Regions from separate parts of the Isoptericola sp. NPDC056618 genome, predicted to be linked through region 1. Evidence: riboswitches for the same ligand, from Rfam matches in the RefSeq annotation. Region 1 holds a riboswitch; the other holds the start of a gene.
The links. A riboswitch is a leader RNA that binds a small molecule or an ion and turns the genes downstream of it on or off. The one in region 1 is predicted to bind FMN.

Region 1 (15,622 bases):
TCCGCGCGGAGCGGGCCGGGGGGGCGCGACCGGACGTGCTCGGTGCGGCGCGGGGTGACGACGAGACGGTCGAACTCGGAGACGGACATGGCGTGTCCTCCGGGCATGGGCGCGGTCGTGCGGCGGGGAGCGTGGACCACGTCGTCCGGGCGACGGCGGCGTCGTGTCGGTCCTGCGGGCCTGCGGCGGGCGCGACCTCGGCCCTGAACGGGTCGAGGTGACCCGCTCCGGAGAGCGGGCCACCTCGTCGTCTGTCGGGAACATAACCCCGCCGCGCCCCCGTGTCACGGCTTCGGCGGGGTGAGTTCAGCAGGCGAGACCGTCGCCCTGGCCGACTGTCGCCGCAGGTCACAGGCCTGCGGCTCGCCTCAGAGCTGCGTCGCGACCTCCCGCGCCACCAGGTCCAGGTGGTCGAGGTCGTGCAGGTCGAGCACCTGCAGGTACACGCGCTGGATGCCCTGGTCGCGCAGGGAGCCGAGCAGGTCGACGGCCTCGGAGACCGTGCCCGCGACGCCGTGCTCGCGCAGCTCGGCGGGCTCGCGGCCGATCGCGGCCGCACGTCGCGCGAACTCCGCCTCGTCCTTGCCCACCGCGAGCACCAGCGCGACGGACTGCACGATCGAGTCCGGGGTGCGCCCCGCCTCCGCCAGCGCCTCGTTGATGACGCCGATGCGCGGCGCGACCGTGTCCAGCTCGGGGAACGCCTGGTTGTACTCGTCGCCGAACCGGGCGGCCAGCGCCGGCGTGCGCTTCGGCCCGCCCCCGCCGACGATGACCGGGATCTTCGCCTGGGCAGGCTTGGGCAGGGCCGGGGAGTCGACGAGCGTGTAGTGCTCGCCGTCGAACGAGTACGACCCGCCGGCGGGCGTGCCCCACAGGCCGGTGAGGATCTCCAGCTGCTCCTCGAGGAGCCCGAACCGCCGGGCCGGGAACGGGATGCCGTACGCCTCGTGCTCGCGCGCGAACCAGCCGGCGCCGAGCCCGATCTCGACGCGGCCGCCGGACATCTGGTCCACCTGCGCCACCTGGATCGCCAGGACGCCGGGGTGGCGGAACGTGGCCGACGTGACGAGGGTGCCGAGGCGCACTGTCGACGTGTCCCGGGCCAGGCCGGCCAGCGTCGTCCACGCGTCGGTGGGGCCCGGCAGGCCGTCGCCGCCCATCGTCAGGTAGTGGTCGGAGCGGAAGAACGCGCTGTAGCCGAGGTCCTCGGTCGCCTTCGCGACGGCGAGCAGGTCGTCGTACGACGCGCCCTGCTGGGGCTCGGTGAAGACACGCAGGTCGAGGGTCACGGGTTCGCCTCTCGGTGGAACGGTGGGACCGGCGGGGCGCCGGGAGGTCAGTCGAAGGTCGGCGAGGAGGTGCGCGACCGCTTGAGCTCGAAGAAGTCCGGGAACGACGCGAGCGCGACGGCGCCGTCGAAGATCCGCACCGCGTCCTCGCCGCGCGGGATGCGCGTGAGGACCGGGCCGAAGAACCCGACGCCGTCGACGTGGATCGTCGGCGTGCCGACGTCCTCGCCCACCGGCTTCATGCCCTCCTCGTGCGAGACGGCGAGGGCGGCGTCGTAGGCGTCCGACGTCGCGGCGTCGGCCAGCGCGGCGGGCAGACCGGCCTCGGCCAGGGCCTCCACGGCGACGGCGTCGAGGTCGTCCCGGCGGCCGCCCGGGTGGATGCGCGTGCCGGCCGCGGTGTAGAAGGCGCTGAACGCCTCGGGGCCGTGCTCGGTCTGCACCGCCGCGGCGACGCGGCCGATGCCGCGCGACGCCTCGATCTTCGCCCGGTAGTCCGCCGGGACGTCCCGGTCCTTGTTCAGCAGGTACAGGCTCATCAGCCGGAACGTGAGCTCCACGTCCCGGTGCTCCGCCACCTCGAGCGCCCAGCGCGACGTGATCCACGCGAAGGGACACAGCGGGTCGACGTAGACGTCCACGACGGGGACGGTCGTGGTGGGGGCGGTCGTGGTCGTCGGCGCGGTCGTGGTCCCGGAAGTCACGACCGCCACCCTACCCATGCCGGGGGCACGTGTTCCGCGGGAGGGGCAGCGGTAGCCTCGGCCCGTGCGCAAGGTGCGGTGGGCGAGCGTGTGGACCGTGGTCGGGGCGTGCGTCGTCGCGCTCGCGATGCTGTGGGTCGTGCTGCGGGGCAGGGTCTGGGCATGGATCCCGTTCTTCCTCGCCGCAGGGGTCGCCGTCCGGGAGATCCGGTACCTGCAGCGCGCCCGGCGTCCCGCCGAGGCGGGCTTCGACGAGCGCCGCCGAGGGAAGCCGGACGACGACCGCAGGCGCCGTCACGGCTGACGCGGATCACCCGCACGGGCCGTCGACGCGCCGGGCTCCCGCGGGCTAGCGTCGAGACGGGCGCCGCCTCCCGACGACGCCGCGGGGCCCGCACGTCCGGGCCACGGCACGGAGGTGCCGCCATGTCCGACCCGACCGACACCGCCGACACCGGCGACACCGCCGACGCGTTCGCCGAGCGGCTGTTCGCCGCCACGCTCGGCGCCATCGACGTCCTGGCCGTGCACGTGGGCGACCGGCTCGGGTGGTACCGGGCGCTCGCGTCGTCCGGCCCCCTGACGTCCACGGGGCTCGCGGAGGCCACCGGCACGGCCGAGCGGTACGCGCGCGAGTGGCTGGAGCAGCAGGCGGCGTCCGGCGTCCTCGTCGCGGAGGACGCCGGCGCGGCACCCGCGCTCGACGCGGACCCGCAGCACGTCGCCCGGACCCGCCTCTACGCACTGCCCGCGGCGCACGCGGAGGTGCTGACCGACACGTCCTCGCTGTCGTACCTGGCGCCCCTGGCCCGGTTCGTCGGCGCGATCGGACCGCAGCTGCCCCGTCTGCTCGAGTCGTACCGGGACGGCGGCGGGGTGTCGTGGGACCAGCTCGGCGACGACGCCCGCCAGGCGCAGTCCGACGTCAACCGCCCGTGGTTCGAGCGCCGCCTGGCACCGACGCTCGCGGCGCTGCCCGCCGTCCACGAGGCGCTCTCCCGGCCCGGGGCCCGCGTGGTCGACGTCGGCTGCGGCTTCGGCTGGTCGACGCTCGCCCTCGCCGAGGCGTACCCGCTCGCCGAGGTCCACGGCGTCGACGTCGACCGTCCGTCCGTGGCTGCCGCACGGGCGGCCGCCGCGGAGGCGGGGCTCGAGCGGCGGGCCTTCTTCCACCTCGCGGACGCCGCGGAGCTCGCCGTCGCCCAGCCGTACGACGCGGCGTTCGCCTTCGAGTGCGTGCACGACATGCCGCGCCCGGTCGCCGTGCTCGAGGGGGTGCGCCGCGCGATGCGGCCGGACGGCGTGGTGGTGGTCATGGACGAGGCCGTCGCCGACGAGTTCCGCGCCCCGGCCGACGACGTCGACCGGATCATGTACGGCTACAGCCTGTTCGTGTGCCTGCCGGACGGCCTGTCCACGAGCCCGTCGGCCGGCACGGGCACCGTGATGCGCCCGGCCACGCTGCGGCGCTACGCGCGTGCGGCCGGCTACGCCGGCGTCGAGGTGCTGCCGGTCGACGACTTCGGCTTCTTCCGGTTCTACCGGCTGCTGCTGGGGTCCACGGACGAGCGGACGCAGCGGGGACGACCGGCGGTGCCGGAGTAATCTCCCTGGCATGACCGCCGTCCGGACGCACACCCACGCCCAGGCCGTCGACGCCGCGATCGACCTCTTCTCCCGGCAGGGCTACGAGCAGACCACCGTCGAGGAGATCGCCGACGCCGCCCGCGTCAGCCGTGCGACGTTCTTCCGCCGCTTCCGCTCCAAGGAGGACGTGGTCTTCGCGGACCACGAGCTGCTCCTGGAGGAGGTCGTCGTCATGCTCGCGGAGACCCGGCCCGAGGCGCGGGCCAGCGAGGAGTCGGGCCGCGCGCCCGAGCGGGCGTGGGACCCGACCACCGACCCGTACCTCGAGGTCTGCCGCGCGGCCCGGCTCGTCTTCGACCACCACGTGGGCCAGCGAGAGACGTCGATCGCGCGGCACCAGCTGCTGCAGCAGGTGCCCGCGCTGCGCGACCGCGAGCTGGTCACGACGCACCGCTACGAGCGCGCGTTCACCGCCTACCTGCGCGACACGCTGCCGCCCGACCGGTCCACCACCACGATGTCGATCGCGTTCGCGGCGTCCGTCGTCGCGGTGCACAACGCGATCCTGCGGCGCTGGCTGCGCAACCCCCACCTCGACCTGCGCCCGGAGCTGGAGGAGGCGTTCGCCGACCTCCGGCGGGCGGCCGTCGCCCCGTTCGCGCACGACGACGACTCCACGGCGCCGTCATCCGCCCCCGCCGACGCCGCCTCCGCCGGCGAGGGCCGGACGGTCGCCACGGGCGGCGACGGGAAGCGCGTCGTGGTCACGGTGCTGGAGCCCGGGGCGGGGCCGGACGACGTCGCGCGCGCCGTCCGCGACGCGCTGGCCTGACCGACGGTCGAGACGGCCGGACGCGGTGCGGCCGGCGGGAATGCCGCTGTGGCATCCTGAGTTGTGCAGGACACCGCCGGGACCTCCGGCGGTGGAAAGACACGCACGTACGTGCTCCGGGGTCGGTGAAATTCCGAGCCGGCGGTGACAGCCCGCGACCCGGCCTCCCTTGCTCCGGCAGGGTGGGGCCGGCTGACCTGGTGAGATTCCAGGGCCGACGGTCAAAGTCCGGATGGGAGGAAGCACGTGCGGCACGCACCCGTCAGGGTGGGTGCCGCCGGGCGTCGTGCCGCCGACGACGGCCCCACGGGGCCCGACGCGGCGAGCGCCGACCCCTCACCCCGGACGCCGCACCTCGGACCGGGAGAGTGAACGATGGACGCGATCGACGCGTTCTTCAACGCCACGCTGACCATCGGCGACCAGCACATGTCGTGGCGCGAGATCGTCGGCAACCTGTTCGGCCTCGCCTCCGCGCTCGGCGGCATGCGCCGCAAGGTGTGGGCGTGGCCCGTCGGCATCGTCGGCAACCTGGTGCTGTTCACCGTCTTCATGGGCTCGTGGTTCGGCGACTCGAGCCGCGCCGACATGCTCGGCCAGGCGGGCCGGCAGGTGATGTTCCTGATCGTGTCGATCTACGGCTGGGTGCAGTGGCGGCGCACCGAGCGTGCCGCCCTCGAGGTGCGCGCGGACGGCAGGATCCCCGCCGACGGGGGCGCGGCGGTGCACCCGCACTGGGCGTCCTGGCGGGAGCGCGTCGGGATCGTCGTCGTCATGGTGGGCGGCACCCTGCTGCTCACCCCGTTGTTCCGCGCCCTCGGCTCGTACGAGCCCGTGTGGTCGGACGCGTGGATCTTCATGGGGTCGCTGGTCGCCACGTACGGCATGGCCAAGGGCTGGGTCGAGTTCTGGCTGGTCTGGGTGGCGGTCGACGTCGTCGGCGTGCCCCTGCTCTGGTCGGCGGGGTACTACGCCACGGCCCTGATGTACGTGTTCTACGGCGCGTTCACCCTGACCGGGTTCTTCGTGTGGTGGCGCGTGCACCGGCGCGAGCAGGCCGAGGCGGAGACGACGCCCGCCGTCGCGCCCTGACGGCGCTCGGCGCGGCAGCTCGGGCTCGGCGCGGCAGTTCGAACTGCCGCGCCGAGCACGAACTGCCGCGCTGAACGCTCAGTCGTCGATGTCGAGCCCGGTGCCCGGAGGAAGGTCGTCGGTCCGCGAGGCACGGGCAGACTGGCCCCGTGCGCGTCACCGTCGTCCGTCATGCAGCCCCCCACGTGTCCGACGACGTGCCCCCGCACGCCTGGCCGCTCTCGGCGGCCGGCCGCGCGGCGGCGCGCGGGCTCCGGCTCCCGGACGGCGCGCACGCCGTCGCGAGCGACGAGCGCAAGGCGGTGGAGACGCTCTCCCTCGCGCTCGGCGGCGCCGACGTCCCCACGGACCCGCGGTTCGGGGAGGTCCGGCGCCCGCCCGAGCCCGTCTCCACGGAGTTCCGGGAGGCGCGTCGCGCCTGGGTCGAGGGCGCCTCCGACGCGCGGCACGACGGGTGGGAGTCCGCGGCGGACGCGGCCCGCCGCTTCGACGACACCGTGCGCGAGCACGCCGGCGGCGGCGACCTGGTCGTCGCGACCCACGGCATGGTGCTCACGGCCTGGCTGGTCGCGACCGGCCACGTCGCCCCGGGTCCGCCGGCAGGGGCGTTCTGGCTCGGGCTGCGGCTCCCCGACGTCGTCACCGTCGACCTGGGCGGATGACCGCTCAGAGGGTGTCGTTCATGGCGTCGACGAAGCCCTCGGGGTCGAGCTCGCCCGTGAACACCTGATGCAGGTGGTCGAGCAGCGCGGCCGCCTGGTCGGGCGGGACGGCCTGGTCCCAGGAGAGCTGGAAGTGCGGGGCCGAGTCGACCATCTCGTACACGGCACGCAGGTACTCCGCGCTGTCGCCTTGCGTCAGGCGCTCGTCGATCCCCCGCACGGGCGGCACGGTCCGGACCGTGAGGAACGTGTCGACCGCCCGCTCGGAGTACGTCTCCGCGTTGAGGAAGTCGATCGCCGCCTGCTGGTCCGCCGGCGACGCCGAGGCGGACACCGACCAGAAGTTCGCGGGGTTGCCGACCACGTTGTCCGGGTCGCCGACCCCGCCCGCCACGGTGGGGAACGCGCCGAAGCCGATGCCGCCCGCGGCGACGAGCTCCGGCATGGAGGTGACGAGGTCCGGATAGATCCACGCCCCTTGCACCAGGAACGCCGCGTTCCCGGACACGAGCATCCCGACGTCGCCGCTCGAGTCCGCCGTGACCTCGGTGAAGTCGTCGCCGAACGCCCCGGCGTCGACGAGCGCGCGGACCTTGCGCAGCGCCTCCAGGAGCGCCGGGTCGGACCAGGCGCCCGGCTCGCCCGCAACGACGCGCTGGAAGACCTCGGGCCCGCCGATGCGGTCGGTGAGGTACTGCAGGTACATCAGCTCGGGCCAGCGGCTTCCGCCCGCCAGCGCGACGGGCCGCACGCCCGCCTCCCGGAGCACGGGAACGGCGTCGAGCAGGTCGTCGAAGGTCTCCGGCGGCTCGACGCCGGCCCGCTTCAGCACGTCTGCGTTGTGATAGAGCAGCACGGGCTGGGTCTGGTTGGCGGGGACGGCGTACGTGCGCCCGTCCACGGTGCCGTTCTTCGCGACGGAGGGCAGCGCCTTGTCCAGCGCGGCGTCCACCCGGCCCGTGAGGTCGAGGACGTCCCCGTCGGCCACGTACCCCGCGAGGTCGCTCCCGGCCCAGCCGTAGACGAGCGTCGGCGCCGTGCCCGCGTCGATCGCCGCCCGGATCTCGTCCTTGTAGACGTCGTTCTCGAGCCAGCCCACCTCGAACCGGCGGTCGGGGTGGTCGTCGTTCCAGCTCTCGAACGACCGCTCCAGCACGATGTCGCTGCCGCCGGAGAGCGACCAGGCCGTGAGGCCCGCGACCGGCGGGCCCGAGGAGGTGTCCGGCTCGGCTGCCGGCACCGTCGTCGAGCCGCACGCCGCCGCCGTCGTCGTCAGCGCCAGCACCGCCGCCGTCAGGCAGACCTGCCTGAGCCGCATCGCACCCTCCACCTCGTCGTGGTTCGAAAACGATTTCCAGCGCCCGACTCTGGCAGTGGCCCGGGAAAGCGTCAAGCCCCCGTCTCTCCTGGTGAGAGACGGGGGCCCGCGAGGCGGCGACGGCCGGGCGTCAGGCGAAGGCCGAGACCCCGGTGATGTCGCGGCCGACGATGAGCGCCTGCATCGACTCGGTGCCCTCGTAGGTGTGCAGGGCCTCGAGGTCGGCGAAGTGCCGCGCGACGCGGTTGCCGAGCAGGATGCCGTTGCCGCCGAGCATGTCGCGGGCGATCGACGCGACCTCGCGGGCCTGCCGCGTCGTCGTGTACTTCGCGAGCGACGCCTGCTCGCCGGTGAGCGTGCCGGCGTCCGCCAGGCGCGTGATCTGCGCGACGAGCAGCTGCATCTGGGTGACGAGCGAGAGCATGCGGGTGAGCCGCTCCTGCACCATCTGGTTCTTGGCCAGCGGGCGGCCGAACTGGATGCGCTGGGTCGAGTACGCGGCGGCCGCCTCGTAGCAGGCGACGGCGTGCCCGACCGCGGACCACGCGACGGCGAGGCGGGTGGCGAAGAGGACGGCGGCGGTCGCCTTGAACGACGTCGCGCCGGGCAGGGCCGCGCTCGCGGGGACGAACACGTCGTCGAGCACGATGTGCGCCTGCCAGATGGCGCGCAGCGAGACCTTGCCCTCGATCGTCGTGGCGGTGTAGCCGGGCGCGTCCTGCGGGACGATGAAGCCGTGCACCTGGTTGTCGCCGTCGTCGCCGACGAGGCGGGCCCAGACGACCGTGATGTCGCCGCACGAGCCGAAGCCGATCCACTTCTTCTCGCCGTCGAGGACGTAGCCCTCGACCCCGTCGCGCGTCTCCTTGCGGGCCGTGGTCTCCAGCGAGACGGAATCCGAGCCGTGGGTGGGCTCGGTGAGCGCGAACGCGCCGAGGATCTCCCCGCGCGCCATCGGCTCGGCGTACTGCTCGACCTGCTCGGGCGAGCCGTGCATGACGATCGACCGCAGCGCGAGGCCGCCCTGGACGCCGCAGATCGTGGCGACGGAGCCGTCGCCGCGCGACATCTCCATGCTGGCCAGCCCTTCGGCCATGAACGAGATCGACGGGCGGCCGGGGACGTCGACGCCGTCGCGCAGGAAGTCGCGCTCGGCGAGCTTCTTCACGAGGTCGAACGGCACCTCGGCCCGCTCCCAGTAGCCGTCGATGACGGGCAGCACGTCCTCCTGCACGAACTCGCGGACGGCGAGCTGGTGGGCGCGCTCCTCGGGCGTCACGTCGGCGAAGGCGCCCACGTAGTCGAGGTCCAGCGGCTGCGAGACGTCGTAGTCGGGGGCGGTCACACCGGGCATGACGGGGACATCACGGGACGGGCTGCGGGTCATCGACGACCTCTCTCTGCGCGGGGGTCCGGCGTTCCGGGCCCGGTGAGGAGTGCGGACCGGCGCCGTCCGAGGCTGGTGGTGGCCGGCGCCGGTCCTCCTCCATCGTCACCCGCGACCGGGTCTCACGTCAAGCGATACTCCGTCTCACGTCTTCGCCGAGGTCGTACGGCCGGCGGCGAGGGAGTACCGCACCGGCCAGGCGGCCCTCGGGTCACACTGTGACCATGGCGACGACCAGCGCAGGCCTCCTGCTCTACCGCACCACGGACGACGGCGGCCTCGAGGTGCTGCTCGGGCACATGGGCGGGCCGTTCTGGGCGCGCAAGGACGAGGGCGCGTGGACGGTGCTCAAGGGCGAGCTCGAGCCGGACGAGGAGCCGCACGCCGCCGCGCTGCGCGAGGCGGCGGAGGAGCTCGGGCTGCCGCTCCCCGCGCCGTCGTCCCCCGACGTCGACCTCGGCGAGGTGCGGCAGCGGTCCGGCAAGCGCGTCCTCGCCTGGGCCCGCGAGTGGCCCCCGCCGGGGCCGGACCTGGACCAGGTCCGCAGCAACACCGTCGAGATCGAGTGGCCCCCGCGGTCGGGGAAGCGGATCGAGGTGCCCGAGATCGACCGGGTCGCCTGGCTCTCCCCCGACGACGCCCGCCGCCTCGTCGTCAGCGCGCAGGCCGCGCTCGTCGACCGGCTGGAGTCCGCGCTCGGCCGCTGACACCTCGCCCACCCACCTTCCAGCAAGCGATCCGTCGCGGAAAGCGGCCGGTTCCCGCGACGGATCGCTTGCTGGAAGGTCGTGGGGCTATCCGGTGAACGTCAGCCAGAGCAGCGCGACGTTCAGCGCCACGATGACCGCGGCCACGGCCCACGCCGCGACCTGGGTGCCGAGGCCGTTGCGGAAGCCGCCGAGCAGGCCGGCGTCGCGCGTGATCCGCACCAGCGGGATCATCGCGAACGGGATGCCGAAGCTGAGCACCACCTGGCTCACGACGAGCAGCCACGTGGGCGACACCCCCGTGGCGAGCAGCACGATCGCGGGCACGAGGGTGACCAGCCGCCGGGCGAGCAGCGAGACGCGCACGTGCAGCAGACCGGACATGATCTCCGCGCCGGCGTAGGCGCCCACCGACGTCGACGCCAGCCCCGACGCGAGCAGCCCCACCCCGAACAGCACCGCGACGGCGGGCCCCAGCGACGACTCGATGGCCGCGTGCGCGCCCTCGATCGAGTCGGTCCCGGTGCGGCCGGGCAGGTTGGCCGCGGCGAGCAGGAGCATCGCGATGTTCACGCTGCCGGCGAGCACGAGCGCGGCGACGACGTCCCAGCGCGTGGCGGTGAGCAGGCGTCGGACCACCGGCGGCGACGGCGGCCCCGGCACGGCGACGTCGTCCTCCCTCGCGTCGTCGCCCCCCACGAGATCGCGCCCCTCGGCCCCGGCGGCCAGGGCGTGGCGGCGCTCGACGCGGGCGTCGTGCCGCACCCGGTCGCGGGCGAGCGAGGAGTGCAGGTAGATCGCGTGCGGCATCACCGTGGCCCCGAGCATGGACGCGGCGAGCAGCACCGACTCCGGGCCGTCGAGGCGCGGCACCAGGCCGCCGAGCACCGCGCCCAGGTCCGGGGGCGCGAAGAACAGGCCCGCGCAGAACCCGACGGTGAGGACGGCGAGCATCGACGTCACGACCGTCTCGAAGACGCGCTGCCCGCGGCGCTGCTGCACGGTGAGCACCAGCATGGACACGACGCCGGTGATGAGGCCGCCGAGCACGAGCGGCACGCCGAACAGCAGGTGCAGCGCGATGGCGCCGCCGATCACCTCGGCGACGTCGGTGGCCATCGCGACCACCTCCGCCTGCGCCCAGTAGGCGATCCGGCCGCGCCGGGAGAGGCGCTCGCCCAGCACCTCGGGCAGCGAGCGCCCGGTGACCACGCCGAGCTTGGCCGACAGGTACTGCACCAGCACGGCCATGACGTTGGCGACGACCAGCACCCACACCAGCAGGTACCCGAACCGCGCCCCCGCCGTGAGGTTCGCCGCGACGTTCCCCGGGTCCACGTACGCGATCGCCGCGACGAACGCCGGCCCGAGCAGGGTCACCAGGCGCGCAGGGCGCACCCCCTGGGCGGGTCGGTCGAGGGTCGGTCGGCTCATGCGGTCCTCCGTGGGCCAGGCGTCTAAGGTTTCGGGTATCCGAAACCTTAGACGTCCGAACCCGCATCACGCATCTCCCAGGCGGCTCCGGGGCGGCGACGAGCCCGGTCTGTCACCATGTCGGGCGTGCCATCCACGCAGACCGCTGCCGCGCGGAACACCCCCGGCCCCCTCGGCGCCGTGCTGAGGTCCCGGTGGCTGCTGGCGCTCGGCTTCGTGGCCGTGCACGCCTGGGTGGTCGGGCAGGCCATCACCTGGGGCTACACGATCTACGGCGACGTCACGCTGTACGAGTGGTGGGCCCGCCACGGGCTCGACACCGGGCAGTGGCCGGTCCTCGACTACGACTGGGTGTACCCCGCGGGGGCGCTCGTGCCGGTCACGCTGCCTGCGCTCGTGACCGACGGCCTGCTGGGCTACGAGATCGTCTGGACGGCGATGGTCGTGGCGCTGAACGCCGTCGCCACGGTGGTGCTGGTGCGCTGCGCGCCGCGCGGGGTGCGGGGCGCCTGGTGGTGGCTCGCGTTCCTGCTCGCCCTCGGCCCGATCTTCCTGGGCCGGCTGGACGGCGTCGTCGCGCCGCTCATCCTGATCTCCCTGGCGGTCGCGGCACGCCGCCCGACGCTCGCGACGGCGGTCGCCACCGCGGGCGCGTGGATCAAGATCGCCCCGGGGGCCGTGGTCGTCGCGCTGGCCGCGACCCGCGCCCGCTGGCACGACCTGCTGCGGCAGGTGGTGGTGCCGGGCGCCGCGGTGAGCCTCGTCGTCGTCGGGCTCGCCCTCGCGGGCGGGGCCGGGGAGCGCGCGTTCAGCGTGTTCGGCCAGCAGGAGGCGCGCACGCTCCAGGCGGAGTCGGTCTTCGCCACCTGGTTCAGCGTGGCGCGGCTGTGGGACCCGTCGGTGCGGATCGAGTACAACGACGTGATCTTCACCTACGAGGTGCAGGGCACCGCCGCCCGGCAGGTCGCGTCCCTGCTCGACTGGCTCCTGCCGGTCGCGGTGCTGCTCATCGCCGCCCTCACGTGGTGGACGGCGCGCCGCCGGCCCGACCACGCGGCCGACGTCCTGCTGCTCAGCACGGCCGCCCTGCTCCTGTCGCTCATCGTGTTCAACAAGGTGGGCTCGCCGCAGTTCGTGGCGTGGATCGGGCCGCCGCTGGCCGCCGCGATCGCCCTGGCCGGCCCCGGCACGCGGCGACTGTGGTGGCCGCCCGCCGTCGGCGTGCTCCTGGCCGCGCTGGGCACGCAGATCGTCTACCCGGTGGCGTACGGCGAGTTCCTCGGCGGGCAGCCCGCGATGGTCGTCGTCGAGGGGCTGCGGAACCTGGCGCTCGTCGTGCTGCTCGTCGGGGCGGTGTGGCGGATCGTGCAGCTCGGGCTCGACGGCGTGCGGGACGGCGTGCAGAGCGGCGTCGACCGCGACGCGCCCGCCTGAGCGAGGCGTTCACCGGCGGGTCGACACCCGTTCACCCCCGGCTCCCCCGACGGCCATCCGTCCTCCCTACGGTCACCCCGACGGCGCGCTCCGCGCGCGCCCCCGGCCCCGGAGGACCCCTTGCGCACACCGCTCCCCCGCACCCCGCGACTCGCGCCCGCCCCGCGTCGCGCCGTCGTCGCCGGCTGCGCCACCGCCCTCGCCGTCGCGCTGGCCGTGCCCGTCGCGCTCACCGCCTCGGCGCACCGCGACGCAGGGAGCGGCCACGCGACGCCGAGCGCCGGCGTCGTCGCCGACCCGGCCGAGCTGTCGGCCGACGACGCCCGCATCGCCCTGTCTCCCCTCGGCTCGTACGCCACGGGCGTGTTCGACGAGTCGGCGGCGGAGATCGTCGCGTACCACGCGCGCTCGGAGCGCCTCTTCTCGGTGAACGCGCAGGCGGGCGAGGTGACCGTGCTCGACGTCGCGCGCCCGTCGTCGCCCCGCAAGCTCTTCGCGCTCGAGACGACGGGCGTCCGCGCCGCGGACGGCTCGACCGTGCCGGACGGCGCGGTCGCGAACTCGGTCGCCGTGCGCCCGGACGGGCTCGGCGTCGTCGCGGTCGAGTCGCCCGACAAGGTCTCCGACGGCTGGCTGGTGCTGTTCGACGCCGCCGGGGACGGCGGGGCGCTCGGCGCGTGGCGCGTGGGCGCGCTGCCCGACATGGTGACGATCACGCCCGACGGCCGCAGCGCCGTCGTCGCGAACGAGGGTGAGCCCGCCGACGACTTCTCCGTCGACCCCGAGGGCTCGGTGTCCGTCGTCGACCTGCCCCGCCGGTTCACCGGCAAGCACGCCGGCACGGTCGCGCAGTCCGCCGTGCGCACGGCGACGTTCCACGCCTTCGAGGGCGACGCGCTGCCGGACGGCGTGCGCGTCTTCGGGCCGGACGTCGCAGGGCCCGACGGGTCGCTGGAGCACCGCGTCTCGCGCAACCTCGAGCCGGAGTACGTGACCGTGTCGAAGGACTCCCGCACCGCGTACGTGGCGCTGCAGGAGGCGAACGCCGTCGCCGAGGTCGACCTGCGCAGCGCCCGCACCACCGACCTGTGGTCGCTCGGCAGCAAGGACCACTCGCTGCCCGACGAGGGCATCGACCCGTCGGACAAGGACGGCGTCGCCGCCGTGCGCGAGGTCCCCGTCCGGGGGCTGTACATGCCCGACGGGATCGCGTCGTACACCTCGCGCGGCCAGACGTACCTCGTCACCGCGAACGAGGGCGACGCCCGCGAGTGGGGCGACTACGTCGAGCCCGCGCGGGTCAAGGACCTGGGCGACGACGGCCTCGCGCCGGTGTGCGAGGACTCTCCCGCCGCCGGCCTGCTCGGCGACGCCGACCTGGGGCGTCTCAACGTCACCACCGCCTCCGGGCTGCGCGCCGACGGCTCGTGCTACGAGGAGCTGTACGCGTTCGGCGGCCGGTCCTTCTCCGTGTGGACCACCGACGGTGAGCTCGTCTTCGACTCGGGCGACGAGTTCGAGCGTGCGACCGCCGAGGCGCTGGGCGACGCGTTCAACACCAACCACACCGAGACGAAGCGCGACGGCCGCAGCGACGACAAGGGCCCCGAGCCGGAGAACCTCGTGATCGGCGAGGTGTCGGGCCGCACCTACGCCTTCGTCGGCCTGGAGCGCGCGGGCGGCGTCATGGTCTACGACATCACGCGGCCGCAGCGGTCCGAGCTCGTCACCTACGTCTCGAACCGCGACTACTCCGTGTCGGTCGAGGACGCCATCGACGACGGCGCCGACCCGGCCGCCACGCTCGCCGGAGCCGGCGACCTCGGCCCCGAGGGGCTGGCGTTCGTGCCCGCGGCCGACTCCCCCACGCACCGGCCGCTGCTCGCCGTCGCGAACGAGGTGTCCGGCACGACGACGCTCTTCCAGGTGGACCGGCTCGTCGGCCGCCGCTGACGCGCTCCGCCGGAAGGACCCGCGGGACGGGGCCCGGGCGCGCGGGTACCGTAACGCCCATGACCCTGTCCCGCTACCTCGACGAGTGCGCGATCCGCGCCGCGGCCGTGCTCGGCCACGGCGTCGAGGCGAGCATCAGCCTGCGCGAGCACGGCATCTCGCTGCGCGCCGGAAGCAGCACCCACGGCGCGGGTCGCTGCGACCAGGCCGAGGCGCGCGCCGACACCGGGCCCTGCATCGACGCGATGCGGCGGGGCACCGTGCTGACCACGAGGCTCGCCGACACGGTGCCCGGCTGGGAGGCCTGGCAGGCGGCCGCGCAGGGCGAGGGGTTCGTCCAGGCGCTCGCCGTCCCGGCCGAGGTGGGACCCGGCGTCCGGGTGGCGATCAACGTGTACAGCCGCACGCCCGGGGACTGGCCCGCCGGCCTGGTCGACGCCGCCGTGGGGCACGCCGCGCTCACGGCCGACGCCGTGCGCCTGCAGCTCCAGTTCGCCGACCTCGGCGACGCCGTCGCGGGCCTGTACCGCACCATGTCCGACCGGGCGACGGTCGAGCAGGCGGTGGGCGCGATCATGGCCTCGAACGACTGCCCCGAGGACGAGGCACGCACCACGCTGCGGACGTCGGCGGACCGCCGCGGGCTCAGCGAGCGCGAGGTCGCCGAGGCGATCGTGCGGACCCTGGTCCTCGGCGGCGAGGGCGACACCATCGGCGACCTCGACCGCTGAGCCCGGCGTCGCGGTCCGTGTGCATCGGCCATCGGTGCCACACTGGCCGGGAGGCGACAGGACGGAGCGATCGGTGAACACCTCCGAGCTGCTGGGTCTGCTCGCGCGGACCCTGGCCGGCCTCGACGCCGACGAGACGGTCGCGGCGCGGATGTGCCAGGCGTGCACCACGATCCTCGGGGCACAGGGCGGAAGCCTCACGCTCGCCACCATGGCAGGCGAACAGGTCACCGTGACCAGCACGGACGCCGTCGCGGCGCAGGTCGAGAGCCTCCAGGAGCTGCTCGGCGAGGGCCCCGGGCGGCGGGCGTTCGAGGACGACGCGATCGTCACCGCACCCCTGGGCGCCGCGCCGGGCGACGACCCGTTCCCCGTGTTCTCCCAGCTCGCCGGCGAGACCGCCGGCGACGGCACGTGGTTCGGCATCCCCATGCGGGTCGGCGGACAGCCGGTCGGCGTGCTGGGGCTCGTCGTCGGGCCGGGGAACGT
Region 2 (15,622 bases), on a different contig from region 1:
ACGACGACGCCGCGGCCGGCCTCGGCGACCCGGCGCAGCGACTCGTCGAGCTGCGGCCCGCAGTCGCACCGCAGGCTGCCGAACGCGTCCCCGGTGAGGCACTCGGAGTGCACGCGCGCGAGCACCGGCCCCTGCGCCGGGTCCGCGAGGGAGTCGAGGGGCCCGGCCACCAGCGCCACGTGCTCGTCCCCCGTGCGGGTGTCCCGGTAGGCGACGGCGGCGAGGTCGCCATGCCGGGTGGGCAGGGTCGTGACGGCGACGCGCTCGACGAAGATCTCGGTGGCGCGTCGGTAGGCGGCGAGGTCGGCCACGCTGATCAGGGCGAGGCCGTGCTCGGCCGCGAACTCCCGCAGCGCGGGCAGCCGCATCATGGTGCCGTCGTCGTGCACGAGCTCGGCGAGCACCCCGGCCTCGCCCCGCCCGGCCAGGCGCGCGAGGTCGACGGCCGCCTCGGTGTGCCCCCGCCGCTCCAGGACTCCGCCGGGGCGCGCCCGCAGCGGCAGCACGTGCCCGGGACGGGTGAGGTCGGCGGGGCCGGCCGCCGGGTCGGCGAGCAGGCGCGCGGTGCGGGCCCGGTCGGCGCCGGAGATGCCGGTCGAGACTCCCGTGGCGGCGTCGACCGTCACCGTGTAGGCCGTGCGGTAGGCGTCCTGGTTGGCCTCGACCATGAGGGGCAGGCCGAGCCGGTCCAGCTGCTCGCCCGCCACGCCCACGCACACGAGGCCGCTCGTGTGCCGCACGAGGAAGCCCATGAGCTCCGGCGTCGCCGCGTCGGCGGCCAGGATGAGGTCGCCCTCGTTCTCCCGGTCGGCGTCGTCCGCGACGACGACGGGGCGCCCGGCCGCGACGTCCGCGATCGCCCGCGCGACGCGCTCGACGGAGTCGTTCACCGTGCCGCTCATCGTGCCGCCGCCGTCGCCGCGAGATGCCGCTCGACGTACTTGCTCAGCACGTCGACCTCGAGGTTGACCCGCTCCCCGACGGCCCGGGTGCCGAGCGTCGTCCGCGCCCGTGTCTCGGGGATGAGGCTCACGGTGAACGCGTCGTCCCGGGCGTCGACGACGGTGAGGCTCACGCCGTCGACGGCGATCGAGCCCTGCGCCACGACGTATCGCGCCAGCTCCGGGGGCAGCTCGACGTCGACGAGCTCCCACTGCGTGCCCGGCGTGCGGGCGAGCACGGTGCCGACGCCGTCGACGTGCCCCTGCACGACGTGCCCGCCGAACCGCCCGTCCGCCGCGAGCGCGCGCTCGAGGTTGACCGGGTCTCCGGCCCGCCGCCCGCCGAGGCTCGTACGGGCCAGGGTCTCGGCCATGAGGTCGGCGGTCCAGGTGGCGCGGCCGTCGTGCTCCCCCGTCTCCGCGACAGTCAGGCAGCAGCCGTCGACGGCGATCGAGTCGCCGAGCCGGACGCCCTCGAGCACGGTCTCGGCGGCGACGATGAGGCGGGCACCGTCGGCGTGCTCGCGCACCGCGACGACGGTGCCGAGCTCCTCCACGATTCCGGTGAACATGGCTCAGTGCTCCTTCCGCGGCCGCAGGGCGAGCCGCACGGTGGGGATGTCGGTGGGGTCGTCCGGGTCCCGGGGCAGGACGGCGACGTCGAGGAGGTCGAGGCGCGCGGCGTCGGCGACGGTCCCGATGCCGAGGTCGGCGACGGCCGACGCGCCGACCCCGAGCAGCACGGGCGCGACGTAGGCGACGACGTCGTCGACGAGCCCGGCGCGCCAGAAGGCGGCGGCGAGCGCGGGCCCGCCCTCGAGCAGCACGTGCCGGTGCTCGCGGTACCAGAGCAGGTCCAGCACCTCGTGCGGGTCGTGGGTGCGCAGGTGGATCACGGCCTCGCCGGCCGCCGCGGCGCGCGCCAGCCGTGACGACGCGGGCAGGTCCCGCAGCCCGACGACGACCCGGTCCGGCTGCTGCCCGGTCAGCGGGGCGTGCCGCACGGTGAGGTCGGGGTCGTCGGCGAGCGCGGTGCCGGTGCCGACGACGACGGCGTCCGCCCCGGCGCGCAGGCGGTGCACGTCGTGGCGCGCGGCCCGCCCCGTGATCCAGCGCGAGGTGCCGTCGGCGGCCGCGGAGCGCCCGTCGAGCGTGCTCGCGACCTTCCAGGTGACGACGGGACGGCCGAGCTCCAGCGCGCGCGTCCAGACGGTGTTGAGCGCGCGCGCCTCGTCCGCCAGCACGCCGCCGACGACCTCGACGCCCGCGGCGCGCAGGCGTGCGGCGCCGCCCGACGCGGCGGGGTTGGGGTCGTGCTGGCCGTGCACGACCCGCGCGACCTCCGCGGCCAGCAGCGCGTCGACGCAGGGACCGGTGCGGCCGTGGTGGTTGCAGGGCTCGAGCGTGACGACGGCGGTGGCCCCGCGCGCCCCGCCCGGGCCGCGGGACTCGGTCGCGCGGCGCAGCGCCTCGACCTCGGCGTGCGGCGTGCCCGCGCCCCGGTGGAAGCCCTCCGCGATCGTCGCGCCGTCGGCGTCGAGGAGCACGCAGCCGACGCGTGGGTTCGGTCCGCGGGCCGGCCCCTGCGCGGCCAGCTCCAGCGCGCGCTGCATCGCGGCGCGCTCCGCCCTGGTGGCACTCATCCGTCCTGCCCCTGTCGTCCGGTCGCGGACCCCGGGGCAGGAAGGCGGGGTCGGACGTGCTCGCACCGACCGGTCGCGGAAGGTCGTCACGAAGGACGACACCGGCCGAGGGGCCGGGGGTCGGACCGGACGGGGAGCCGTCGCGTGCGCTTCCCATCCGGACTTTGACCGTCGGTCCAGGAGTTCCACCTGGTCAACCGGTCACAGGCTGTGACCGGGTCGCGGACTTTCACCGCCGGCTCGGAATTTCACCGACCCCAGAGCACGCGAGCAATTCGCTCGTCATCGCCGACCGTGCCACGGCCCGCACCCGCGTGGCAAGCCCGAGTGGCGCACGTCTCACCCGCGACCGCGCGCCGTGCGCCGCTCGTCGTCCCGCCCCAGCGCGACGCCGAGGGCGACGAGCACGAGGAGGTCCACCGTCAGGCCCGCCACGGCCACCCACTGCACCGCGCGGAACGCGAGGAGCTGGGTGACCAGCAGGCTGACGAGGACTCCGCGCCGCACCCACACCGCCCCCGCGCGGTGGTCCCGCGGGCCGACGACGAGCGCCCGCACGACGCACGCCACGGTCGCGGCGACGGCCACGAGGATCCCGACGCCGACCCAGGACGGCACCGCGATCCCGCCGAGCAGCACCCGCAGCGCCACCACGACCGACCCCGCACCGGTGCCGAGCACCGCCACCGTCACGACCGCGGCGGCCCACCGGTGCTCCATCGCCTCGGCGAACCACGTGGACACCCGGACGACCAGCGCCCGCACGGGATCCGGAACGGTCACGTCGTCGCGCGGCACGGCCTCCACCAGCGCGGCGACCTCCTCCGCCGCCGGCTCGCCGCGGCCGCGCTCCACCAGCGCCCGCGCCTCCTCGCGCTCCGCGTCCGTGAACCCGCCCGCCACGCCGGCCACGGCGCGGTCGGTCGCCACCGCGAGGTACTCCGCGGGGTGGTGCGCCCGTCGCCCGTGCAGGGCCTCCACGAGCAGCACGAGCACGACGACGACCGCGTAGATCAGCGCCGCCGTCGGCTCGTAGAAGTAGTCGTTGTCGGAGGTGACGAACTTGCCGATCTCGTCGACGAACAGCCCGAAGCCGACGCCGCCCAGCACCGCGCCGAGCGACCGCGGCGCCGGCCCGACCCACGACAGCAGCACCACCACCGCGAGGGCCATGCCCAGGCCGCCCCACAGGACGTGCGCCACGTGCAGCCCGCCGCCGCCCACCTGCGGGTACCCGGAGGCCGCGAGCAGGAACCGCGTCACGAGCACCGTCGCCACCGTGACGACCAGGAACGTCACCAGGTGGCGCACCGCCGACGTGTCGCGCGCCGCGCCCAGGCGCAGCAGGCGACCACGGCGGGCCAGCGGGGCCGTGCTCATCGGCGACTCATCAGCGGCTCACCGGCGCGTCAGCGCCGCCGCTTCTCCCGCACGCGCACGCTGATCTCGATGGGCGACCCCTCGAACCCGAAGGTCTCGCGCAGGCGGCGTTCGATGAAGCGTCGGTACCCGGCCTCGAGGAACCCGGTGGCGAAGATGACGAACCGCGGCGGGCGCGTCGAGGCCTGGGTGCCGAACAGGATGCGCGGCTGCTTGCCGCCGCGCAGCGGGTGCGGATGGGCGGCCACGAGCTCGCCGAGGAACGCGTTGAGGCGCCCGGTCGGGATGCGGGTGTCCCACGACTCGAGCGACGTCTCGAGCGCGCGCGTCAGCTTGTCGGTGTGCCAGCCCGTGCGGGCGGAGACGTTGACGCGCGGCGCCCACTGCACCTGCACCAGGTCCCGCTCGATCTCTCGCTCGAGGTACGGGCGACGGTCGTCGTCCATGAGGTCCCACTTGTTGTACGCGATGACGAGCGCCCGGCCGGCGTCGACGGCCTGGGAGATGACGCGCGTGTCCTGCTCGGTCATCGGCTGCGAGGCGTCGACGAGCACGACGGCGACCTCGGCCTTCTCGATCGCGGCCTGGGTGCGCAGCGAGGCGTAGAAGTCGGCGCCGCGGGTCTGGTGCACCCGGCGGCGGATGCCGGCCGTGTCGACGAACCAGTACGGCACGCCCTTGATCTCCACGAGCTCGTCGACCGGGTCGCGCGTGGTGCCCGCGGTCTCGTCGACGACGACGCGGTCCGCGCCCGCGATCTTGTTCAGCAGCGAGGACTTGCCGACGTTCGGGCGCCCCACGAGGGCGACGCGGCGCGGGCCGGCCGGCCGCAGCTCGCCGTGCTCGGAGACGTCGGGCAGCACCTTCATCGCGGCGTCCAGCAGGTCGCCGGTGCCGCGGCCGTGCAGCGCGGAGACGGGGTGCGGTTCGCCGAGGCCGAGCGACCACAGGTAGGCGGCGTCGGCCTCGCCCGACGGCCCGTCCACCTTGTTGGCGCACAGGACGACGGGCTTGCCGGAGCGGCGCAGCAGCTCCACGACGCGCTCGTCGGTCGACGTCGCGCCCACGGTGGAGTCGACGACGAAGATGACGGCGTCGGCCAGCTCGACGGCGACCTCCGCCTGCTCGGCGACCTTCGACTCGATGCCCGCGACGTCGACCTCCCAGCCGCCCGTGTCCACGAGGGTGAACTCGCGGCCTGCCCACTCGCCGGGGTAGCTCACCCGGTCGCGGGTGACGCCCGGGGTGTCCTCCACGACGGCCTCGCGGCGGCCGAGGATGCGGTTGACGAGCGTCGACTTGCCGACGTTCGGGCGGCCGACGACGGCGAGCACCGGCAGCGGCGCCTCGCCGGGGCCGAATCCCTCCTCGTCCCACTCGGCGTCCAGCAGCGCGCGGTCGGCCTCGTCGAGCTCGAAGTCCTCCAGGCCGGCGCGCAGCGCGCGCTCTCGCGCCTCGTCGTCGCCGTCGGTCTCGAGGACCTCCGCCACGGCGTCACGGCCCTCGGTCTCCGCATGGTCCGCGGGCGCCGCGGCGACGCCGGGCGCAGGCGGGGCGGTGGGCTCGTCGGTGGGCTCGGCAGCGGGCACGGAGCCGTCGGCGGGAGTGGTCATGCGCACCATTCTCCCAGGCCGAGCGGCCTGTCACGAACGAGACCCGCGTCACCGGGTCCGGGCGGTGCCGCGCGCCGGCGTCGGGTGACGGGTCAGGCGGTGACCTGCGCGACGACCGCGAGGACGGCGTCGACCGTCTGGTCGAAGTCGAGGTCGGACGAGTCGACGGTGACGACGCCGTCGGCGGCGACCTGGAACTGGCTGACGGTGGAGTCGTCGCGGTCGCGGCGCAGCACCTGGTCGCGCGTCGCCTCGACGGCCGACTCGTCGGCCGCGCCGTGCACCTCGAGCGAGCGGCGGCGCAGTCGGGCCTCCTCGCTCGCGGTGAGCAGCACGCGGGCGTCCGCGTCGGGGGCGACGACGGTCGTGATGTCGCGGCCCTCGGCGACGACGCCCTTGCCGCCCGAGAAACCGCCCGGCGCGCTCTCGGTCTCGATCACGGCACGCTGCCGGCGCCGGAGCTCGGCGCGCACGTCGAGGTTGGTGGCCACCTGCGAGACGGCCGTGGAGACCTCGGTGGTGCGGATCGCCGCGGCGACGTCGCGACCGTCCAGGCGGACGGCCGGGGCGGCCGGGTCCACCCCCATCTCGAGCGGCATGGCGCGCACGGCGTCGGCCACCGCCGCCTGGTCGGCGAGGTCGGTGCCGCCGTCGACGCACCACAGCGTCGCGGCCCGGTACATCGCGCCCGTGTCGAGGTAGGCGAGCCCCAGTCGGGCCGCCACCGCCTTGGAGACGCTGGACTTGCCGGACCCGGAGGGACCGTCGACGGCGATGACGACCACGTGTGCTCACCTTCTGTTGTCGCGCGGGGGCCGCGCGGGACTGCGGGACTACGGGACTACGGGACTACGAGGACTGCGGGGACTCCTGGAGGGGGTGCGTCGAGTCACATGTCGACGTCGCGCATCAGGGTGCCGAGCTCGGTGCGCCCGAGCACCCGCGAGCGCCCGACCCGCAGGTCGCCCAGCACGATCGGGCCGATGCGGGTGCGGACGAGGCGCGTCACCGGGAACCCGACGGCGTCGAGCATGCGGCGCACGATCCGGTTGCGGCCCTCGTGCAGCACCACCTCGAGCATGGTCTCGCCGGGCACGGAGTCCACCACACGCACCTTGTCGGCGCGGGCGAGGCCGTCCTCGAGCTCGACGCCGTCGGTGAGCTGCTTGGCGTGGCGGGGGTAGAACTCGCCGCCCGTCACGGTGACGAGGTACGTCTTGCGGATCTCGTACCGCGGGTGCGCGAGCCGGTTCGCGAGCTCGCCGTCGTTCGTGAGGAGCAGCAGGCCCTCGCTGTCGGCGTCGAGCCGGCCGACGTGGAACAGCCGCTCCGGTCGGTCCCTGACCAGGTCGGCGAGCGTGGGGCGGCCCTCGGGGTCGCTCATCGTGGAGACCACGCCGAGCGGCTTGTTCAGCGCGAGGGTGATCTTCGAGGTGTCGAGCTGCACGCGCATGCCGTCGACGTGCACAACGGCCTTCGCCGGGTCGACGCGCACCCCGAGCTCGGTGACCAGGACGCCGTCCACCTCGACGTGCCCCTCGGCGATGAGCTCCTCGCACTTGCGGCGCGAGCCGAGGCCCGCCTGGGCGAGCACCTTCTGCAGCCGGACGCCGTCCGCGACGTGCACGTCACGGTCCGGCTCGCCGGAGCGCGGCGCCGGACGGCGGGGCGGGGCCTGGCGCGGGCGCTGCGTGCGCCGTGCGGCGGGACCCTGGGGGCGGCTGGTGCGGCGGCTCCCGCCGCGGCGTTCGGTGCTCATGGTGCCCGATTCTCTCAGGTCGGGCCGGTCCTGCTCGACGACGCCGCACCACGCCCTGCGCCGGTGCGACGGCACGGCCCTCAGGCGCCGGCCGCGGCCCCGCGGTGGGCGGCGAGCACCGCCGCGAACGCCGAGGCGAGGCGGGGTGCGACCGCGCGGGCGTCGTCCACGTCGCCGCACACCATGGCCCCGTCGCGCAGCATCATCAGCTCGGCCGCCATTGCCTGCGGGTCGTCGGCGCCCGCGTCCCGCGCGACGCCGGCGAAGAAGCCCGCGTACCGGGCGCGATGATCGGCGACGATCCGGCGCACCGGGTGCGCCGCGTCCGCGTACTCGGCCCCGGCGTTCACGAAGGCGCAGCCGCGGAACTGCGCGCTGCCGGCCACGGCACCCAGGGCCTCGGCGAGGGCGGCGAGGGCCGCCGCCGGGTCGCCGGCGTGGTCCCGCCGGAGCCGCTCGAGCAGCGCGCGCTCCTCGTCCGCGATCGCCTGGAGGTAGGCGACGGCGAGGTCGTCCTTCGTCGGGAAGTGGCGGTAGAACGTGACCTTGGACACGCCCGCCGCGGCGATGACCTTGTCGGCGCTCACGGCGCGGACGCCGTCCGCGTAGAACAACCGACTCCCCTCCTCGAGGATCCGCTCACGCACCCGCCCGCGCCCCGGCGACCGCTCCGGGGGCGTGGCAGCCGTCCTGGTTCCCATCGCACCAACCTCTCACGTCGAGACCTGCCCCGGGGGGCGCGGCGCGATCCGGGGTGCTTGCGACGACGGGCGTCACGTGGTCTAGTAGACGAACTAGTAACTCTACTAGGTTTCCGATCCAGGAGGACCAGCATGAGCGCGCTCTACACGGCAGTCGCGACCGCCACCGGAGACGGACGGGACGGCCGGTCGCGGTCCGACGACGGACTTCTCGACGTCGACCTCGCGATCCCCAAGGAGATGGGCGGCGCGGGGGGCGCCACGAACCCCGAACAGCTCTTCGCCGCGGGGTACGCCGCCTGCTTCCACTCCGCGCTGAAGCTCGTCGCGCGGCGGGAGAAGGCCACCGTGAGCGACTCCGCCGTCGTGGCCGAGGTCTCGCTGCACCCGACGCCCGAGGGCGGCTTCGGGCTGGCGGTCGCGCTGCACGCCGAGCTCGGCGGCGTCGACCAGGCGACCGCCGACGCGCTCGTCGCCGCCGCGCACCAGGTGTGCCCGTACTCGAACGCCACCCGGGGCAACGTCGAGGTCACGGTCGACGCGACGGTCGCCTGACCTCAGGCGTCGGGCCCGTCCTCCGCCAGCCCGCGACGGAGGGCCGAGGACGGGTCCAGGGCGATCGCCTCGGCGACGTCCGGCAGGTGCGGCGCCAGGGGCGGCAGCTCCTCGAGCGACGACCAGCCCATCCGGTCGAGGAACTCACCCGTCGTGCCGAACAGCACGGCGCCCGTCATCGGGTCCTGGCCCGTCTCGGCGATCAGGCCGCGGGCCAGCAGGGTCCGCACCACGCCGTCGACGCTCACGCCGCGCACCGCCGAGACCTGCCCGCGGGTGACGGGCTGGCGGTACGCGATGACGGCGAGCGTCTCCAGGGCCGCCTGGCTGAGGCGGGACGACTGGCCCTCGAGCACGAAGGCGCCGACGACGTCGGCCTGGGCGCGCGCCGAGTAGACGCGCCACCCCTCCGCGCCCTCGCGCAGCTCGAAGCCGCGCGGGCGCCCGCCTGTCTCCCCGCGGTACTCCGCGGCCAGCTCCTCGAGCACCTCCGCGACCTCCGGCACGGGCCGCGCGACGCCGGCCGCGAGCCGCTCGACCGCCACGGGCGACTCCGCGACCATGAGCACCGCCTCCAGCGCGGCCGCCAGCCCGCCCGGCAGGTCGTCGACGTCGACGTCAACCACCGGCTCGGGCGCGGCCGCCGATTCCGGCCCGACGGCCTCCGCCTGCTCGTCCGCCTGCTGCGTCATGCCACAACCTCCGTCACGCCGGCGACACCCGCGGCGGGCCCCCCGGTCCCCTCGTCCTGCTCGGGCGTCCCGTCGAACTCCTCGAAGCCCGCCGCGAGCTCGCCGTCGTCCTCCTCGTCCGAGCCGTGGTCGCCGTCGTCGTCCGCCGTCCACCGGACGGTCAGCTCGCCGAGCGCGGTGGCCTGCTCGAACGCCACCCGGCCGGAGCGGAACAGCTCCAGCAGGACGAGGAACCTCGCGACGGCCACGAGCCGCTCCTCCCCTGCGACGAGCGCCCGGAAGGTCGCGACGTGCTCGCGCCGTAGCCGGCGCGCCACCACGCCCGCCTGCTCCCGCACGCTCACGGTGGAGGCGTGCAGGTGGTCGAGCCCGACGACGGGCGGGGGCTTGGGCTCCAGGGCCCTGGCCGCCAGCTCGGCGAGACGCGCGCCGTCGAGGGTCCACACCAGCTCCGGCAGCAGCGCCGTGAGGTGCGGCTCGAGCGGTACCGAACGCGGCACGCGGCGCCCCTCGGTCTCCAGCCGCTCGGCGAGGAGGCCGGAGACCTCCTTGTACGCGCGGTACTGCAGCAGCCGGGCGAACAGCAGGTCGCGGGCCTCGAGGAGCTCCAGGTCCTCGGCGTCCTCCTCGACGACGCCCGGCAGCAGCCGCGCGGCCTTGAGGTCCAGCAGGGTGGCCGCGACGACGAGGAACTCGCTCGCCGTCCCGAGGTCCCACGACGGGTGCTCCTCGCCGCGGGCGGTCGCCTCGCGGGACGCGGTCTCGGCCTCGCGGATGTGCGCGACGAACTCGTCCGTCACGGCCGCGAGCGCCACCTCGGTGACGTCGAGCTCGTGCTTGGCGATCAGCGACAGCAGCAGGTCGAACGGGCCGGTGAAGTTGTCGAGGTGGACCTCGAACCCCGGCCGGGCGGCGGAGCCGTCGACGGCGTCGACCGCCTCCCCCTGCTCCGGGGCGACGTCAGGCAGCGTCACCACGGGCGACGAGCTCCCGAGCGAGCTGCCGGTACGCGGCCGCGCCGGCGTGGGTCGGCGCGTAGTTGGTGATCGGCTCGGCCGCCACGGACGCGTCCGGGAACTTCACCGTGCGCCCGATGACCGTGTGCAGCAGCGTGTCCCCGAACGCCTCGTGCACGCGCGCCACGACCTCGCGGGAGTGCAGGGTGCGCGAGTCGTACATCGTCGGGAGGATGCCGTCGATCTCCAGGGCCGGGTTGAGCCGGTCGCGCACCTTCTCGATCGTCTCCACGAGCAGCGCCACGCCGCGCAGGGCGAAGAACTCGCACTCCAGCGGGATGAGCACCCCGTGCGCGGCGGTGAGGGCGTTGACCGTGAGCAGGCCGAGAGACGGCTGGCAGTCCACGAGGATCACGTCGTAGTCGTCGAGGGCCGGTCGCAGCGCGCGGGCGAGGACCGACTCACGGGCCACCTCGCCGACGAGCTGGACCTCCGCGGCCGACAGGTCGATGTTCGCGGGGAGCACGTCCATGCCCTCGATGTTCGTGGACTGCAGCACGTCGGTGAAGCTGACGTCGCGCTCCATGAGCAGGTTGTAGACGCTGAGGTCGAGGTCGTGCGGGCTGACGCCCACCCCCACCGAGGCCGCGCCCTGCGGGTCGAAGTCCACGAGCAGGACGCGGCGGCCGTACTCGGCCAGCGCGGCGCCCAGGTTGATCGTCGTGGTGGTCTTGCCGACCCCGCCCTTCTGGTTGCACATCGCGACGATGCGCGCGGGCCCGTGGGACGCCAGCGGCGCAGGGTCGCGGAAGTCGGGCAGCGGCCGCCCGACGACGTCGGTACGCGGCTCCTCGAGCCCGCCGGCCGGACTGCCCGCGGGGCTGGTCGCGGTGGCCGCGGCCGGTGAGGCGTCGCTCGTGGTCGTCTGCGTCATGGTGTCGCTCCCGAGTCCCTCGCTCACCTGCGTCACGCTACCTCAGGGCCTCCCGGGGTCCGGGCGGCACGCCGGGCGCGCCGCCCTTCCGGGAGCCCCGCCGCACCGAGCCGCATCGAGCACGCCGGAGTCTCGACGGACGTTCAGCCGAGGGCGCGGGGGTGCGCCGCGGCGTACACCTCGCGCAGCGCGTCGCGCGTCACCATCGTGTAGATCTGCGTGGTCGTCACCGAGGCGTGCCCCAGCAGCTCCTGGACCACGCGGACGTCGGCACCGCCGGCGAGCAGGTGGGTGGCGAACGAGTGCCGCAGCGTGTGCGGCGACACGTGCTGCGTCAGGCCGGCGCGCTCCGCCGCGGCCTGCAGCACGGACCAGGCGCTCTGCCGCGACAGGCGCGCGCCGCGGGTGTTGAGGAACAGCGCGGGCGTGCCGCGGCCCGCCGACGCGAGGGGTGCCCTGGCACGCACCAGGTACGCCTCCAGCGCGGTCCGCGCGTACGAGCCGACGGGCACCACGCGCTCCTTGTCCCCCTTGCCGCGCAGCCGGACGGACCCGGCGCGCGGCACGCCGTCCTGCCCGCCGCCGTCGAGCAGCCCGTCGACGTCGTCGACGTCGAGGCCGACCACCTCGCTGATGCGTCCGCCGGTGGAGTACAGCAGCTCGAGCAGGGCGCGGTCGCGCAGCGGCACCGGGCCGTCCCCGGCGCCGGCCGCGTCGAGCAGGCGGGCGACCTCGTCGACCGACAGCGCGTGCGGCAGCCGGCGCAGCGCGCTGGGGGCGTGCACCTGGGAGGCGGGGTCGGCGCTCGTCGTGCCCTCGGCGTGCGCGAACCGGTGCCAGCCGCGCACCGCGGCCAGCGCGCGGGCCGTGGACGACGGCGACAGCGGCGCCCCGCCGTCCGATCCCTGCCGGACCACCACGACGTACTCCTCGACGTCCCGCTCGCCGACGTCGTCGAGACCGGACCGCCCCGTCGTGCGCAGGTGGCGCGCGTAGCGGCCCAGGTCCCGGCGGTAGGCCGCGACGGTGTTGGCCGACAGCCCGCGCTCGACGCCGAGGTGCGCCAGGTAGTCCTGCAGCGCGGCCGCCAGCGCGGGCGGGAGGGGCGGGGCGGACGAGAGGTCGGGCACCCGGACATCATGCCCCGAGGCGGCGACGGCCACGGCTGCCCGGGCCCCCGGAGGGGTCAGAAGGGCAGGAAGACGTCGACCGCGACGGCGATGAACAGCACCGTGAGGTACGTGATCGAGCCGTGGAAGACCTTCATCGCGCCGAGCTTGCCCCGCTCGGGGTGCCCCGCGCGGCGCAGCATCGCGATCACGAGCCAGAGGAACCAGCCGCCCGAGGCGACCGCGACGGCCGTGTAGAACCACGACATCCCGGCGAGCGGGACCAGCGCGAGGGAGCAGGCGATCATCGCGGCGGTGTGCGCGACCATCTCGACCGCCACGCGGCGGTCCGTGGCCACGACCGGCAGCATCGGGACGCCGGCGTTCGCGTAGTCCTTCTTGAACTTCACCGACAGCGGCCAGTAGTGCGGCGGGGTCCAGAAGAAGATCACGCCGAAGAGCGCCACGGCGGCCCAGCTCAGCGACTCGGTCACCGCGGCCCAGCCGATGAACACGGGCATGCAGCCGGCGATCCCGCCCCACACGATGTTCTGCGGCGTGCGGCGCTTGAGGATCATCGTGTAGCCGACCACGTAGATCGCGATGGCCGCGAAGGTCAGCCACGCTGCCGGGACGTTGACCAGCAGGGCGAACCACAGCAGCGACACGACGCCGAGCACCGTGGCGAACACCAGGGCCGCCCGGGGCGTGATCTCCCCCGTGGCCAGCGGGCGCCGCTTGGTGCGGTTCATCACCTGGTCGATGTCGCGATCCAGGTAGCAGTTGAAGACGTTCGCGGACGCGGCGGCCAGCGTGCCGCCCACGAGCGTCTTGACCACGAGCCACAGCGAGGGCAGGCCGCCCTGCGCGAGGATCATCGTGGGCAGCGTCGTGACGAGCAGCAGCTCGATGATGCGCGGCTTCGTCAGCGCGACGTACGCCCCGAGGCGGTCCCTCCAGCCGGTGCCCGGCGCCCCGTTCGCGCCCCCGCCCTGCTCCGCGTCCGCTCCGCGGCGGTCCGCCCGGTCCGCATCGGCACGCTCCCGCTCGGCGCGCGCGGCCGCGCGGGTCGGCGCCTGGGGGTGGGACGTCGTGGTGCTCGTGGTGCTCACGCGCGTGCTTGTCCGTTCTCGGCTGGGGGTCCGGGGAGCTCGGGCGACGTGGGACGGTCGCCGCCTCATCGTACGCCGAGGTCAGCGTCGCGGCGGCCCGGGCGACGGCCTCCCGGCTGTGAGAAATGCCCGCGCGGACGTCATCTCCCCGGACATCCTCCGGCGCGCGCGGCGCCCGGCTCACCTGGTGGGACGAACCGTGCCGGGACGGGCGTGCCGGGAATGCTCGGCGCTAGGGTGGTGCTGCACAACGGTGAACAGCGGGCCGCCCACCCCGGTCGGCCCCTCGACGCCGTGCCCCCGCCGTCGCCTCGAGGACCCCGTGCGGCGTCCGACGCGACGGCGCCCCGTACCGGCAGAGCAGCAGCAATCACCCGGGGCTCGCTCCGGGCAGGAAAGAGGCACATCTGTGAACGCGTTCGACCCCGTCGTCGCCCCGCTCGAGTGGAGCTCGCTCGACGACCGCGCGGTGAAGACCATCAAGGCGCTGGCGGCCGACGCCGTCGAGAAGGTCGGCAACGGCCACCCCGGCACGGCGATCTCCCTCGCCCCCGCCGCGTACCTGCTGTTCGGCAAGACGATGCGGCACGACCCGTCCGACCCCCACTGGGTCGGTCGTGACCGGTTCGTCCTCTCCGCGGGCCACTCCTCGCTCACGCTGTACCTGCAGCTGTTCCTCTCCGGCTACGGCATGGAGCTGGACGACCTCGAGGCGCTGCGCACCTGGGGCTCGCAGACCCCCGGCCACCCCGAGTACCGCCACACCCCCGGCGTCGAGATCACGACCGGCCCGCTCGGCCAGGGCCTCGCGTCCGCGGTCGGCATGGCGTTCGCGGCCCGCCGCGAGCGGGGCCTGCTCGACCCCGACGCCGCGCCCGGCGAGTCGCCGTTCGACCACCACGTGTACGTCATCGCCTCCGACGGCGACCTGCAGGAGGGCGTGACGTCCGAGGCGTCGTCGCTCGCCGGCACGCAGAAGCTCGGCAACCTCGTGGTGATCTGGGACGACAACAAGATCTCCATCGAGGACGACACCGACATCGCGTTCACCGAGGACACCCTCGCGCGCTACGCCGCGTACGGCTGGCACACCCAGCGGGTGGACTGGACGCAGGGCGGCACGGGCTACGCCGAGGACGTCGACGCGCTCGCCGCGGCCATCGCGGCGGCGAAGGCGGAGACCGACCGCCCGTCGTTCATCGCTCTGCGCACCATCATCGGCTGGCCCTCGCCCACCAAGCAGAACACGGGCGGCATCCACGGCTCCGCGATGGGCGCCGACGAGGTCGCCGGCCTCAAGGTCGCACTCGGCCTCGACCCCGAGGCGACCTTCGCCGTCGACGACGAGGTCCTCTCCTACACCCGCGCCGTCGCCGAGCGGCAGGCCGACCAGCGCGCCGCGTGGGACCGGTCGTACGACGCGTGGCGCACGGCCGCCCCGGAGCGCGCCGCCCTGCTGGACCGCCTCGTGGCCCACGAGCTGCCGGCCGGCTGGACCGACGAGCTGCCCGTCTTCGAGGCCTCCGAGAAGGGCGTCGCGACGCGCGCCGCGTCCGGCAAGGTCCTCACCGCCCTCAAGGACGTGCTGCCCGAGCTGTGGGGCGGCTCCGCCGACCTCGCCGGCTCGAACAACACCACGATGGACGGCGAGCCGTCGTTCATCCCCGTCGAGCACGCGACCAAGAAGTTCCCGGGCAACCCCTACGGGCGGACCCTGCACTTCGGCATCCGCGAGCACGGCATGGGGGCGATCCTCAACGGCATCGTGCTGCACGGCCTCACCCGTCCGTACGGCGGCACGTTCCTCCAGTTCGCCGACTACATGCGCGCCTCGGTCCGCCTCGCGGCCCTCATGGAGATCCCGACGACGTTCGTGTGGACGCACGACTCGATCGGCCTCGGCGAGGACGGCCCGACGCACCAGCCGGTCGAGCACCTCGCGGCGCTGCGGGCCATCCCCGGCCTCGACGTCGTGCGCCCCGCCGACGCGAACGAGACGGCCTGGGCCTGGCGCGGCATCCTCGAGAACACGGCCAACCCCGCAGGCATCGTGCTCACGCGCCAGAACGTCCCGACGTTCCCGCGCGGCACCGACGGCTTCGCCGGCGCCGAGGGCACGCTCAAGGGCGGCTACACGCTGGTCGACGCCACGAACGACGAGACCGGCACGCCGGACGTCGTCCTCGTCGGCACCGGCTCCGAGGTGCAGCTCGCCGTGCAGGCCCGC

Region 2: linked by a shared signal. The riboswitch ahead of ribD (bifunctional diaminohydroxyphosphoribosylaminopyrimidine deaminase/5-amino-6-(5-phosphoribosylamino)uracil reductase RibD) and the one ahead of pnuC (nicotinamide riboside transporter PnuC) in region 1 are both predicted to bind FMN.

What each region holds. Positions count from the first base shown of each region.
Region 1 is NZ_JBHTVZ010000004.1:132,356-147,977, reverse strand. Features, by position in the region: gene ACFQ8T_RS08150 (glycosyltransferase) at 1-89, opposite strand, end outside; gene ACFQ8T_RS08145 (LLM class F420-dependent oxidoreductase) at 369-1,292, opposite strand; gene ACFQ8T_RS08140 (disulfide bond formation protein DsbA) at 1,340-1,996, opposite strand; gene ACFQ8T_RS08135 (hypothetical protein) at 2,061-2,300, shown strand; gene ACFQ8T_RS08130 (class I SAM-dependent methyltransferase) at 2,423-3,601, shown strand; gene ACFQ8T_RS08125 (TetR family transcriptional regulator) at 3,612-4,415, shown strand; FMN riboswitch at 4,523-4,665, shown strand; gene pnuC (nicotinamide riboside transporter PnuC) at 4,791-5,507, shown strand; gene ACFQ8T_RS08115 (histidine phosphatase family protein) at 5,657-6,169, shown strand; gene ACFQ8T_RS08110 (extracellular solute-binding protein) at 6,174-7,487, opposite strand; gene ACFQ8T_RS08105 (acyl-CoA dehydrogenase family protein) at 7,618-8,841, opposite strand; gene ACFQ8T_RS08100 (NUDIX domain-containing protein) at 9,099-9,581, shown strand; gene ACFQ8T_RS08095 (Nramp family divalent metal transporter) at 9,669-11,015, opposite strand; gene ACFQ8T_RS08090 (glycosyltransferase 87 family protein) at 11,142-12,449, shown strand; gene ACFQ8T_RS08085 (choice-of-anchor I family protein) at 12,570-14,402, shown strand; gene ACFQ8T_RS08080 (ANTAR domain-containing protein) at 14,462-15,133, shown strand; gene ACFQ8T_RS08075 (ANTAR domain-containing protein) at 15,207-15,622, shown strand, end outside.
Region 2 is NZ_JBHTVZ010000002.1:565,081-580,702, forward strand. Features, by position in the region: gene ACFQ8T_RS05730 (bifunctional 3,4-dihydroxy-2-butanone-4-phosphate synthase/GTP cyclohydrolase II) at 1-902, opposite strand, end outside; gene ACFQ8T_RS05735 (riboflavin synthase) at 899-1,513, opposite strand; gene ribD (bifunctional diaminohydroxyphosphoribosylaminopyrimidine deaminase/5-amino-6-(5-phosphoribosylamino)uracil reductase RibD) at 1,517-2,584, opposite strand; FMN riboswitch at 2,725-2,854, opposite strand; gene ACFQ8T_RS05745 (hypothetical protein) at 2,924-3,964, opposite strand; gene der (ribosome biogenesis GTPase Der) at 3,994-5,577, opposite strand; gene cmk ((d)CMP kinase) at 5,670-6,362, opposite strand; gene ACFQ8T_RS05760 (pseudouridine synthase) at 6,467-7,336, opposite strand; gene ACFQ8T_RS05765 (TetR/AcrR family transcriptional regulator) at 7,417-8,037, opposite strand; gene ACFQ8T_RS05770 (organic hydroperoxide resistance protein) at 8,170-8,592, shown strand; gene ACFQ8T_RS05775 (SMC-Scp complex subunit ScpB) at 8,595-9,284, opposite strand; gene ACFQ8T_RS05780 (segregation and condensation protein A) at 9,281-10,252, opposite strand; gene ACFQ8T_RS05785 (ParA family protein) at 10,245-11,210, opposite strand; gene xerD (site-specific tyrosine recombinase XerD) at 11,318-12,304, opposite strand; gene ACFQ8T_RS05795 (heme o synthase) at 12,361-13,212, opposite strand; gene tkt (transketolase) at 13,805-15,622, shown strand, end outside.